Regions from separate parts of the Mixta intestinalis genome, predicted to be linked through region 3. Evidence: riboswitches for the same ligand, from Rfam matches in the RefSeq annotation. Region 3 holds a riboswitch; each other region holds the start of a gene.

Region 1 (3,018 bases), 1.3 Mb from region 3:
GAAAACGGGGAACTGGAGCCCGATATTGCCCACCACTGGCAGGCGCTGTCGCCGCAGCACTGGCGCTTCTATCTGCGCCCGGCCATTCAGTTTCATCACGGGCGCGAGCTGGATATGGCGGATGTCATCGCCAGCCTGCGCCGTCTGACTTCTCAGCCGTTGTACTCTCACTTAACGCATATTGAATCGCCAACGCCCTGGACGCTGGATGTTCATCTCAGTCAGCCCGATCTCTGGCTACCCTGGCTACTGGGTAGCGTTAGCGCAATGATCCTGCCGCGTGAATGGCCAGAGTTGCCCGATTATAACCGTCATCCGGTTGGTACTGGCCCTTACCTGGTTGAGCTTAACCAGCAATCCCAGCTAAAAATTCAGGCGTTTGATGACTATTTTGGCTATCGCGCACTGATTGATGAGGTCAATATCTGGGTTCTGCCCGATATCGGTGAGGATCTGGACTACGCGGGGGTGAAGGTTCAGGGTGATAAAGCAGATCGGGAAGAAGAAACGTCGCAGGAAAGTCGTCTGGAAGAAGGCTGCTACTTTTTGCTGTTCGATCGGCGATCGACAAAAGGGCGTGATGAACAGGTACGCCGCTGGGTCAGTTCGCTGCTCAATCCGGTCGCCCTGCTCAACCATGCCAGCCCCGGCTATCAACGCTACTGGTTCCCGGCGTGGGGCTTACTGCCGCGCTGGCACCATCGGCAGGATACACAGCAGGTTGCCAAACCGGTGGGCCTCAGTTCATTGACGCTGACCAGCTACCGTGACCACAGTGAACATCGTGCCCTGATTAAACTGCTGGTTCCGCTGCTGGCAGAGCATAATGTGCAGCTGAACGTGCAGGAGATCGATTATGTTAACTGGCATCACGGCGCAGCGGAAAGTGATATCTGGCTCGGCAGCGCCAACTTTACGCTGCCGCTCGGTTTTTCCGTTTTCGCCCTGCTCTACGAACTGCCGCTGCTACAGTACTGCATTGATATTGACTGGCAGGGAGACGCCGGACGCTGGCGCAACCAGCAGCTGACGCTGGCAGACTGGTGTAAAAAGCTGGTAGAGAATCACTACCTGCATCCGCTGTTTCATCACTGGCTGGTGCTGGAAGGACAGCGCAGCATGCGCGGCATGCGCATGAACACGCTCGGCTGGTTTGACTTTAAATCAGCCTGGTTCGCACCACCTGAATCCTGATACTTTCGTTAATTTGACGAAAAGTCTACACTAAGCCGTTCTCAACGGGGTGTGGAGAGACGCGAGCGTTCGCTGACGCGCTGCTTCACTGAGAGAGACCCGTCGAACCTGATCCGGTTAATACCGGCGTAGGGATTTGAGATGCGTTACGTCCTCAGATCATGCGCCCTGTTATTTATTCTCCTCAAGGAGCGCAACGTGTTGAAAAAAGTTTTGCCCGTTCTGCTGTTGCTGTCTGCCCCTGCTTTTGCCGCCAAACCCACGCTGACCGTCTATACCTATGACTCCTTCGCCGCAGAATGGGGCCCAGGCCCGGCGGTGAAAAAAGCGTTCGAGTCGCAGTGCGGCTGTGAACTGAAATTTGTCGCGCTGGAAGATGGGGTTTCACTGTTAAACCGTCTGCGTATGGAAGGCAAAAACAGTAAGGCCGATGTGGTATTGGGGCTGGACAATAATCTGGTAGCGGCGGCAGAACAGACCGGCCTGTTCACTGCATCTCAAGTAGACACCGCCAAACTGGCGCTGCCGGGCGGCTGGCATGACCGTACCTTTATCCCTTACGACTACGGCTACTTCGCCTTCGTCTATGATAAAAACAAGCTGAAAAATCCGCCGAAAAGCCTGAAAGAGCTGACAGAAAGCGATCGAAAATGGCGTGTGATTTACGAGGACCCGCGTACCAGCACGCCGGGGCTGGGGCTGCTGCTGTGGATGCAAAAAGTGTATGGCGACGAAGCGCCACAGGCGTGGCAGAAGCTGGCGCAGAAAACCGTTACCGTCACCAAAGGCTGGAGCGAAGCCTATGGGCTGTTCCTGAAAGGGGAAGGCGATCTGGTGCTGAGCTACACCACCTCCCCTGCTTATCACCTGATTGCCGAGAACAAAGATCGCTACGCGGCAGCTGATTTTGCCGAAGGCCACTATTTACAGGTTGAGGTGGCAGCGCAGTTAAAAAACAGTCCGCAGCCGCAGCTGGCGCAGCAGTTTATGCAGTTTATCGTCAGCGAGCCCTTTCAGCAGACCATCCCCACCGGCAACTGGATGTATCCGGTAACCGATATCACGCTGCCGCCAGGCTTTAACAGCCTGACCGTGCCAAAAAACGCGTTGCAGTTTACGCCGCAGCAGGTGGCGCAACAGCGTGCCACATGGATTAATACATGGCAACGCGCCGTCAGCCGCTGATCCCCGGCTGGCTGTGGCCGGGATTGTTGACCGCTACGCTGTTATCTGGCGTGGCATTGCTGGCGTTTGGCGCGCTCTGGTTTAACGCACCGGACAGCAACTGGCGCGCCCTGATGCAGGATAGCTACCTGCATCACGTCATCGCCTTTTCTTTCTGGCAGGCACTGCTTTCCGCTCTGCTGTCAGTGATCCCGGCGATTCCGCTGGCGCGGGCGCTTTGGCGACGGCGCTTCCCTGGCCGTCGGCTCCTGCTGCGCCTCTGTGCAATGACGCTGGTGCTGCCGGTGCTGGTGGCGGTGTTCGGTCTGTTAAGCGTTTATGGGCGCGAAGGCTGGCTGGCACAACTCTGCGCCCTGTTGGGTATCGAATATCACTTCTCGCCTTACGGGTTGCAGGGGATTTTGCTGGCGCACGTCTTCTTTAATCTGCCGCTGGCGACGCGTCTGCTGATGCAAGCGCTGGAAAATATTCCCGGTGAGCAGCGCCAGCTGGCCGCCCAGTTAGGTATGGAAGGCGGGTATTTTTTCCGTCTGGTGGAATGGCCGTGGCTGCGCCGTCAGATCCTGCCTGCGGCGGCGCTGATTTTTATGCTCTGCTTCGCCAGTTTCGCCACCGTATTATCGCTCGGCGGCGGCCCAC
Region 2 (3,018 bases), 1.4 Mb from region 3:
TTCCTCCGGGTTCGCTGCTGTCAGAAAAGGAAGTTTCCTCCCGCTTTAATATCTCTCGCCAGCCGGTGCGTGAAGCCTTTATCAAGCTGGCGGAAGCCGGACTGGTGCAGGTTCTGCCGCAGCGCGGCACCTTCGTACGTAAAATTTCCGCGCAGCGTGTTGCCGATGGCCGCTTTATTCGTGAGGCCGTTGAGATTGCCGTGGTGCGTCGCGCGGCGACAGAAGCTTCGTCCGAAGCTTTGATGGCGCTGGAGCATAATCTTCAGCTGCAAAAAATCACGGCGCAGCGTCATGACGCTCAGGCATTCTTACAGCTGGATGATGAATTTCACCGGCTCATCGCGCAAAGCATTAACTGCGAGCTGGCGTGGGAAACGGTAGAGAATATCAAGGCCACGATGGATCGCGTGCGCTTCCTGACGCTCAGCAACGTCTCTCCGCCGGAAAGCGTGATTGAACAACATGAAGAGATCTTCAGCACGCTGCGTAATAAGGATGCCGACGGTGCCGAAAAGGCGATGCGTCGACATCTTCAGGAGATGATTTTCTCTATTACCCCGATTGCAGAACAGAATAGCGAATGGTTTGAACCCTGCTGATGCAGGGCAATATCTTCTCGCTAAAAACGCAACCTCTACCACCAGCGGTAAAAATGGTGCACCGGCCCCTGGCCTTTACCCACCTGTAACGTATCGGCCTGCTCAAGCGCGCCCTGTAGCCACGCTTTCGCTGCCGTTACGGTGCTGGCCCAGTCGCTGTGTCGAGGGCGCAGCGCGGTTAGCGCCGAGGAAAGCGTACAACCGGTGCCATGCGTGTTGCGGGTAGCGATGCGCGGCGCGGTAAAGCGCTGCGCGCCGTGCTGGGTAAACAGCCAGTCCGGGCTTTCAGTATCGCTGAGATGCCCGCCTTTGATCAGCACCGCCTCGCAGCCCAGATCCAGTAGCGCTCTGCCCTGCTGTTTCATCTCATTTTCATCGCGAGCGGGGCGGGTTTCCAGCAGCGCCGCCGCCTCCGGCAGGTTAGGCGTAATCAGTGAAACCTGCGGCAGAAGACGCTGGCGCAACGTTTTGACCGCCTGCGGCGACAGCAGCGCATCGCCGCTTTTTGCCAGCATGACGGTATCGAGCACAATCCAGGGGATCACGGCACGGCTCAGCCTTTCTGCAACGGCCTCTACGATATCACTTTCTGATAACATGCCGATTTTAACGCTGTCGATGCGCACATCCTCCAGCACCGCATCCAGCTGCGCGGCGACAAACTGCGGCTCAACGCGATAAACCGAACGGACGCCGCAGGTGTTTTGTGCCACCAACGCGGTAATTACGCTGGTACCGTAAGCGCCCAGCGCGGAAAAGGTTTTTAAATCAGCCTGAATACCTGCGCCGCCGCTGGGATCGGTACCAGCGATAGTTAACGCATTAATCCGCATCATTTCAGTTTCTCCTCGTTCAGATTCCACAATGCATCGAGAAATGCCGGAATGAAGCTGCCTGGCCCATGCGCTTCAGATGCCGCCTGCGAGCCTGCACAGGCCATAACACAACAGGCACTGGCGACGTGCTGTAATCTGTCACCCGGCAGCGCCGCAAAGCCCGCAACTACCGCCGACAGCGCGCAGCCCGTACCGACCACGCGCGTCATCAGCGGCGATCCACCATGCACAGCAAACGTACGTTCGCCATCGGTCACGTAATCCACCTCGCCGGTTATGACGATGATGCTCTGGCAGCGCTGCGCCAGATGCTGCGCGGCAGCCAGCGCCTCCTCTGCCTGATGTTGTGTATCCACACCGCGCCCACCCACCTGTTGTAGCGATAACGCAAGAATTTCAGAGGCATTGCCGCGAATAGCGGCGGGTTTTAACGTCAGCAGCCGCTGGCAAAAGGCACTGCGCATATCCAGCGCCCCTACCGCGACCGGATCGAGCGTCCAGGGTGTAGCGCTGGCGCTGGCCGACTCTACCGCAGCCTGCATGGCTTTAGCGCGCGTGGAGGTCAGAGTACCGACGTTAATCAACAACGCATCGGCAATAGCGCTGAACTGTGCCGCTTCATCGGCATCAATAACCATCGCAGGCGAAGCGTGCAGCGCCAGCAGCACGTTAGCGGTAAAGGACTGGACCACATCATTAGTCATGCAGTGGATTAGCGGCGCGCGCTGGCGGAAGAGAGAAAGAGATTGCGCAACAAGCGCGGTATCAGGCAGGTCAGGTTGTTTCATAATGCTCCTGGCCGGCGCTTAAGAAGGCAATGCCGGGCAGGCATCTGACTTCCCTACGCTGGCATTATCCAGATCAGGTGGTACGGGTATTTCTCAGCCTTCACAAGGAAGGGCACCCCGAGTCATTATTACAAGTTGTTGGGATTCAACATTAATCCTTGTCAGGATAGTAATGCCAGCAGAGAAGCTTGTAAACGGTGAAGAAGGCCTTTTTGGGGTATGTGTAATATGGTTAAGTGATAAGATGTTTTCTTTCGTCACAAAAAACAGATTACCCCAACCTCATTTTATTTTGTTGTGCCTATGGTTATTGTTTGTAAAATAAGCACGATGATAATTTCTGTAGCAGGTAAAAGGATTTATGAATCAGTATACCGTTGGCTCAACGGGAGGGATGCGCCCTAACGTACTGGGAAAAGGACAGGCATTAAGCGGTGATCAAACCACTACTGGAGCAAAACTTATTCCTTCTCTGTCAGTAGGCCATATTCTTGGGCGCCGTCCAATTGTTCTGGGGGACAAAACTACGCCTTGCCCAAAATGTGGTAAAGAAGGGAAGATTATTGAAGCCGAACCACACCGCAGAATTCATCAAATACCTGTTGCCGTCGACAGATGTGCTGTTTTATGCGGCTGTCCTTCTGGATCTAACCGAATCATAGCCCCTTTGGGTCCGATAGGCCCAGGTACATCCCCTTCTTATGCGCCAGCAAAATATCAGGCTGAAACGTCAACCGCAGCCACCACTCTTGTTGCCTCTCAACAGCAGCAGGCAGAGCCAGAGCAATATGCACA
Region 3 (3,018 bases):
CGCCAGCTGGACGCCACGCCCGGCCAGCTGAAACAAGCCGCTCTCAAGATCGATAATCTGCCGAATCGATCCCATACTCTCGCTGCGATTCTCGCGGATCAGCCAGACGGTATCGCCCTGCCATTCACCGATAGCGGCCCCGCGCGCACCGGTTAGCCCCAGCTCCTGTGCCGTACCGAAAGGTAATTCACCATTTGGCAACCATATTTTCTGTTCATGGCTGACAACCCACCAGCCAGCGTCTACGCTTGTTAGTTCTCGTTCCATAGGAAAGCACCCTTTGCTTCAGCACGCTTTTTGTGACTGGCACCGTAATTATTCTTAAAACAGGAAAGGATACGGGACACGGCCTCTGTACTGATGGTAATTATAAGTAGCGGTAAGACTATAACTCACGGAGACAAACATGCTTAACCAGTTAAACGTTCTGACCGAGCGCGTAGGTGGCCGTAATGAACTGGTAGATTTTTGGCTGAATGCGCGCAGGCAACTGTTGGTTGCTTATTATCAAGTGGTCGGCATCAAGCCGAATAAAGAGTCTCTCACCGCGCTGGATGAACAGGCGCTTGATAATTTTTGTCAGAACCTGGTGGATTATCTTTCTACCGGCCATTTCAATATTTATGAACGCATCATTGAAGAGATGACCGGCGACAGCCCGCTGCTGGCGGCAGCACAGATTTACCCCGGCCTGCAAGCCAATACCGAAACTATTATGCAGCTATATGATTCTCATCTGGAAGCAGCTATCGATCACGATAACTGTCTTGAGTTTCAGCAGGCGCTTTCTGAAGTAGGCGAAGCGCTGGAAGTGCGCTTTACGCTGGAAGATAAGCTGATCCAGCTGGCCTACGATAATAATCTGGCCTCGTTACAACCGGCTAACGATCAAACTATTACGCGCCCCGCGTAACAGCAACCCAGGGTAAGAACCCCTTGTAGTTTCTTAAACGCCCCTTTATGCTGAAGGGGCTTTTTTATGACCTGATGTCGCGTAATGCGCCGCTGGTCAGGGGCGTCAGCCAGCCTGACGCCCGTTTTTCATCTTGTCGGAGTGCCTTTTAGGCTGAGACCGTTTATTCGGGATCCGCGGAACCTGATCAGGTTAGTACCTGCGAAGGGAACAAGAGTACAGAACTTTTCACGCCGTCAGCGCAGGCTGATGCTGTGTCGTTACTCCTTCCGAACTCCGGACAAGCAACGTTCCTTTATCTGGAGATTGCTATGTCTGCTAAACCTACCCGTCGTGAACAGCGCACTCAGGCGCAACAGTTTATCTCTTCCTTACAGGGAAGCGCCTTCCCTAATTCGAAACGCATCTGGATCACCGGCAGCCGCCCCGATATTCGCGTACCGATGCGTGAAATTCAGCTTAGCCCCACCCTGGTCGGCGGTGATAAAAACGAGCCGCGTTACGAGCCTAACGAAGCCGTACCGGTTTACGATACCGCGGGGCCCTATGGCGATGCCGAAGCGGTAATTGATGTTCATCTGGGTCTGCCGCGCCTGCGCAGCGACTGGATCGCCCAGCGCGACGATAGCGAACAAACCCAACTCAACTCCAGCTATAGCCAGCAACGGCTGAAAGATGAAGGTCTCGATCACCTGCGTTTCGATAATCTGCCGCATCCGCGACGGGCGAAACCGGGCCGCCGGGTTACGCAGCTGTACTACGCGCGTCAGGGGATAGTGACGCCGGAAATGGAATTCATCGCCCTTCGGGAAAATATGGGCCGCGAACGCATTCGCAGCGAGGTACTGCGCCAGCAACATCCGGGGCACGATTTCGGCGCCCGGCTGCCGGAGAATATTACCCCGGAGTTTGTGCGTCAGGAGGTAGCCGCCGGACGAGCCATTATTCCCGCCAATATCAACCATCCGGAAGCGGAACCGATGATTATTGGCCGCAACTTTCTGGTGAAGGTGAATGCCAATATCGGTAACTCCTCCGTCAGCTCCTCTATCGAAGAGGAAGTCGAGAAGCTGGTTTGGGCGACACGCTGGGGTGCCGATACCGTGATGGATCTCTCCACCGGGCGCTATATCCATGAAACGCGCGAATGGATTCTGCGTAACAGCCCGGTTCCGATTGGCACCGTCCCCATTTATCAGGCACTGGAGAAGGTTAACGGCATTGCTGAAAACCTGACCTGGGCACTGTTCCGCGATACGCTGCTGGAACAGGCGGAACAGGGCGTGGACTATTTCACCATTCATGCTGGCGTGCTGTTGCGCTATGTCCCGATGACGGCGAAGCGCCTTACCGGGATCGTTTCCCGCGGCGGATCGATCATGGCGAAGTGGTGCCTTTCCCACCATCAGGAAAACTTCCTTTATCAACACTTTCGCGAGATTTGTGAAATCTGCGCCGCCTATGATGTGGCGCTGTCGCTGGGTGACGGCCTGCGCCCCGGCTCGATTCAGGACGCCAATGATGAAGCACAGTTTGCCGAACTCTATACGCTGGGCGAGCTGACCAGGATCGCCTGGGAATATGATGTGCAGGTGATGATCGAAGGGCCGGGGCATGTGCCGATGCATATGATCCGCCGCAATATGACTGAACAGCTGGAGCATTGTCACGAAGCGCCCTTCTATACGCTTGGCCCGCTTACCACCGATATCGCCCCCGGTTACGATCACTTCACCTCCGGTATTGGCGCGGCGATGATCGGCTGGTTCGGCTGCGCAATGCTCTGCTACGTCACGCCGAAAGAACATTTAGGCTTGCCGAACAAGGAGGACGTTAAACAAGGCCTGATCGCCTACAAGATCGCCGCTCACGCTGCCGATCTTGCCAAAGGTCATCCCGGCGCACAGATCCGTGATAACGCCATGTCGAAGGCGCGCTTTGAATTCCGCTGGGAAGATCAGTTTAACCTTGCGCTCGATCCCCATACCGCCCGCGCCTGGCATGACGAAACGCTGCCGCAGGAATCGGGAAAAGTCGCTCATTTCTGCTCAATGTGCGGGCCGAAATTCTGCTCCATGAAAATTACCCAGGAAGTACGTGAATAT

The links. Region 3 has a riboswitch for thiamine pyrophosphate ahead of thiC (phosphomethylpyrimidine synthase ThiC). Riboswitches for the same ligand answer to the same signal wherever they lie in the genome.
Region 1: linked by a shared signal. The riboswitch ahead of thiB (thiamine ABC transporter substrate binding subunit) and the one ahead of thiC (phosphomethylpyrimidine synthase ThiC) in region 3 are both predicted to bind thiamine pyrophosphate.
Region 2: linked by a shared signal. The riboswitch ahead of thiM (hydroxyethylthiazole kinase) and the one ahead of thiC (phosphomethylpyrimidine synthase ThiC) in region 3 are both predicted to bind thiamine pyrophosphate.

Annotation. Positions count from the first base shown of each region.
Region 1 covers NZ_CP028271.1:6,791-9,808, reverse strand. The annotation lists gene sgrR (HTH-type transcriptional regulator SgrR) at 1-1,194, shown strand, start outside; TPP riboswitch at 1,230-1,347, shown strand; gene thiB (thiamine ABC transporter substrate binding subunit) at 1,393-2,379, shown strand; partial or broken gene thiP (thiamine/thiamine pyrophosphate ABC transporter permease ThiP) at 2,355-3,018, shown strand, end outside.
Region 2 covers NZ_CP028271.1:2,017,127-2,020,144, forward strand. The annotation lists gene C7M51_RS09545 (GntR family transcriptional regulator) at 1-599, shown strand, start outside; gene thiD (bifunctional hydroxymethylpyrimidine kinase/phosphomethylpyrimidine kinase) at 635-1,435, opposite strand; gene thiM (hydroxyethylthiazole kinase) at 1,432-2,223, opposite strand; TPP riboswitch at 2,257-2,353, opposite strand; gene C7M51_RS09560 (PAAR domain-containing protein) at 2,696-3,018, shown strand, end outside.
Region 3 covers NZ_CP028271.1:3,385,900-3,388,917, forward strand. The annotation lists gene nudC (NAD(+) diphosphatase) at 1-267, opposite strand, end outside; gene rsd (sigma D regulator) at 407-913, shown strand; TPP riboswitch at 1,041-1,140, shown strand; gene thiC (phosphomethylpyrimidine synthase ThiC) at 1,225-3,018, shown strand, end outside.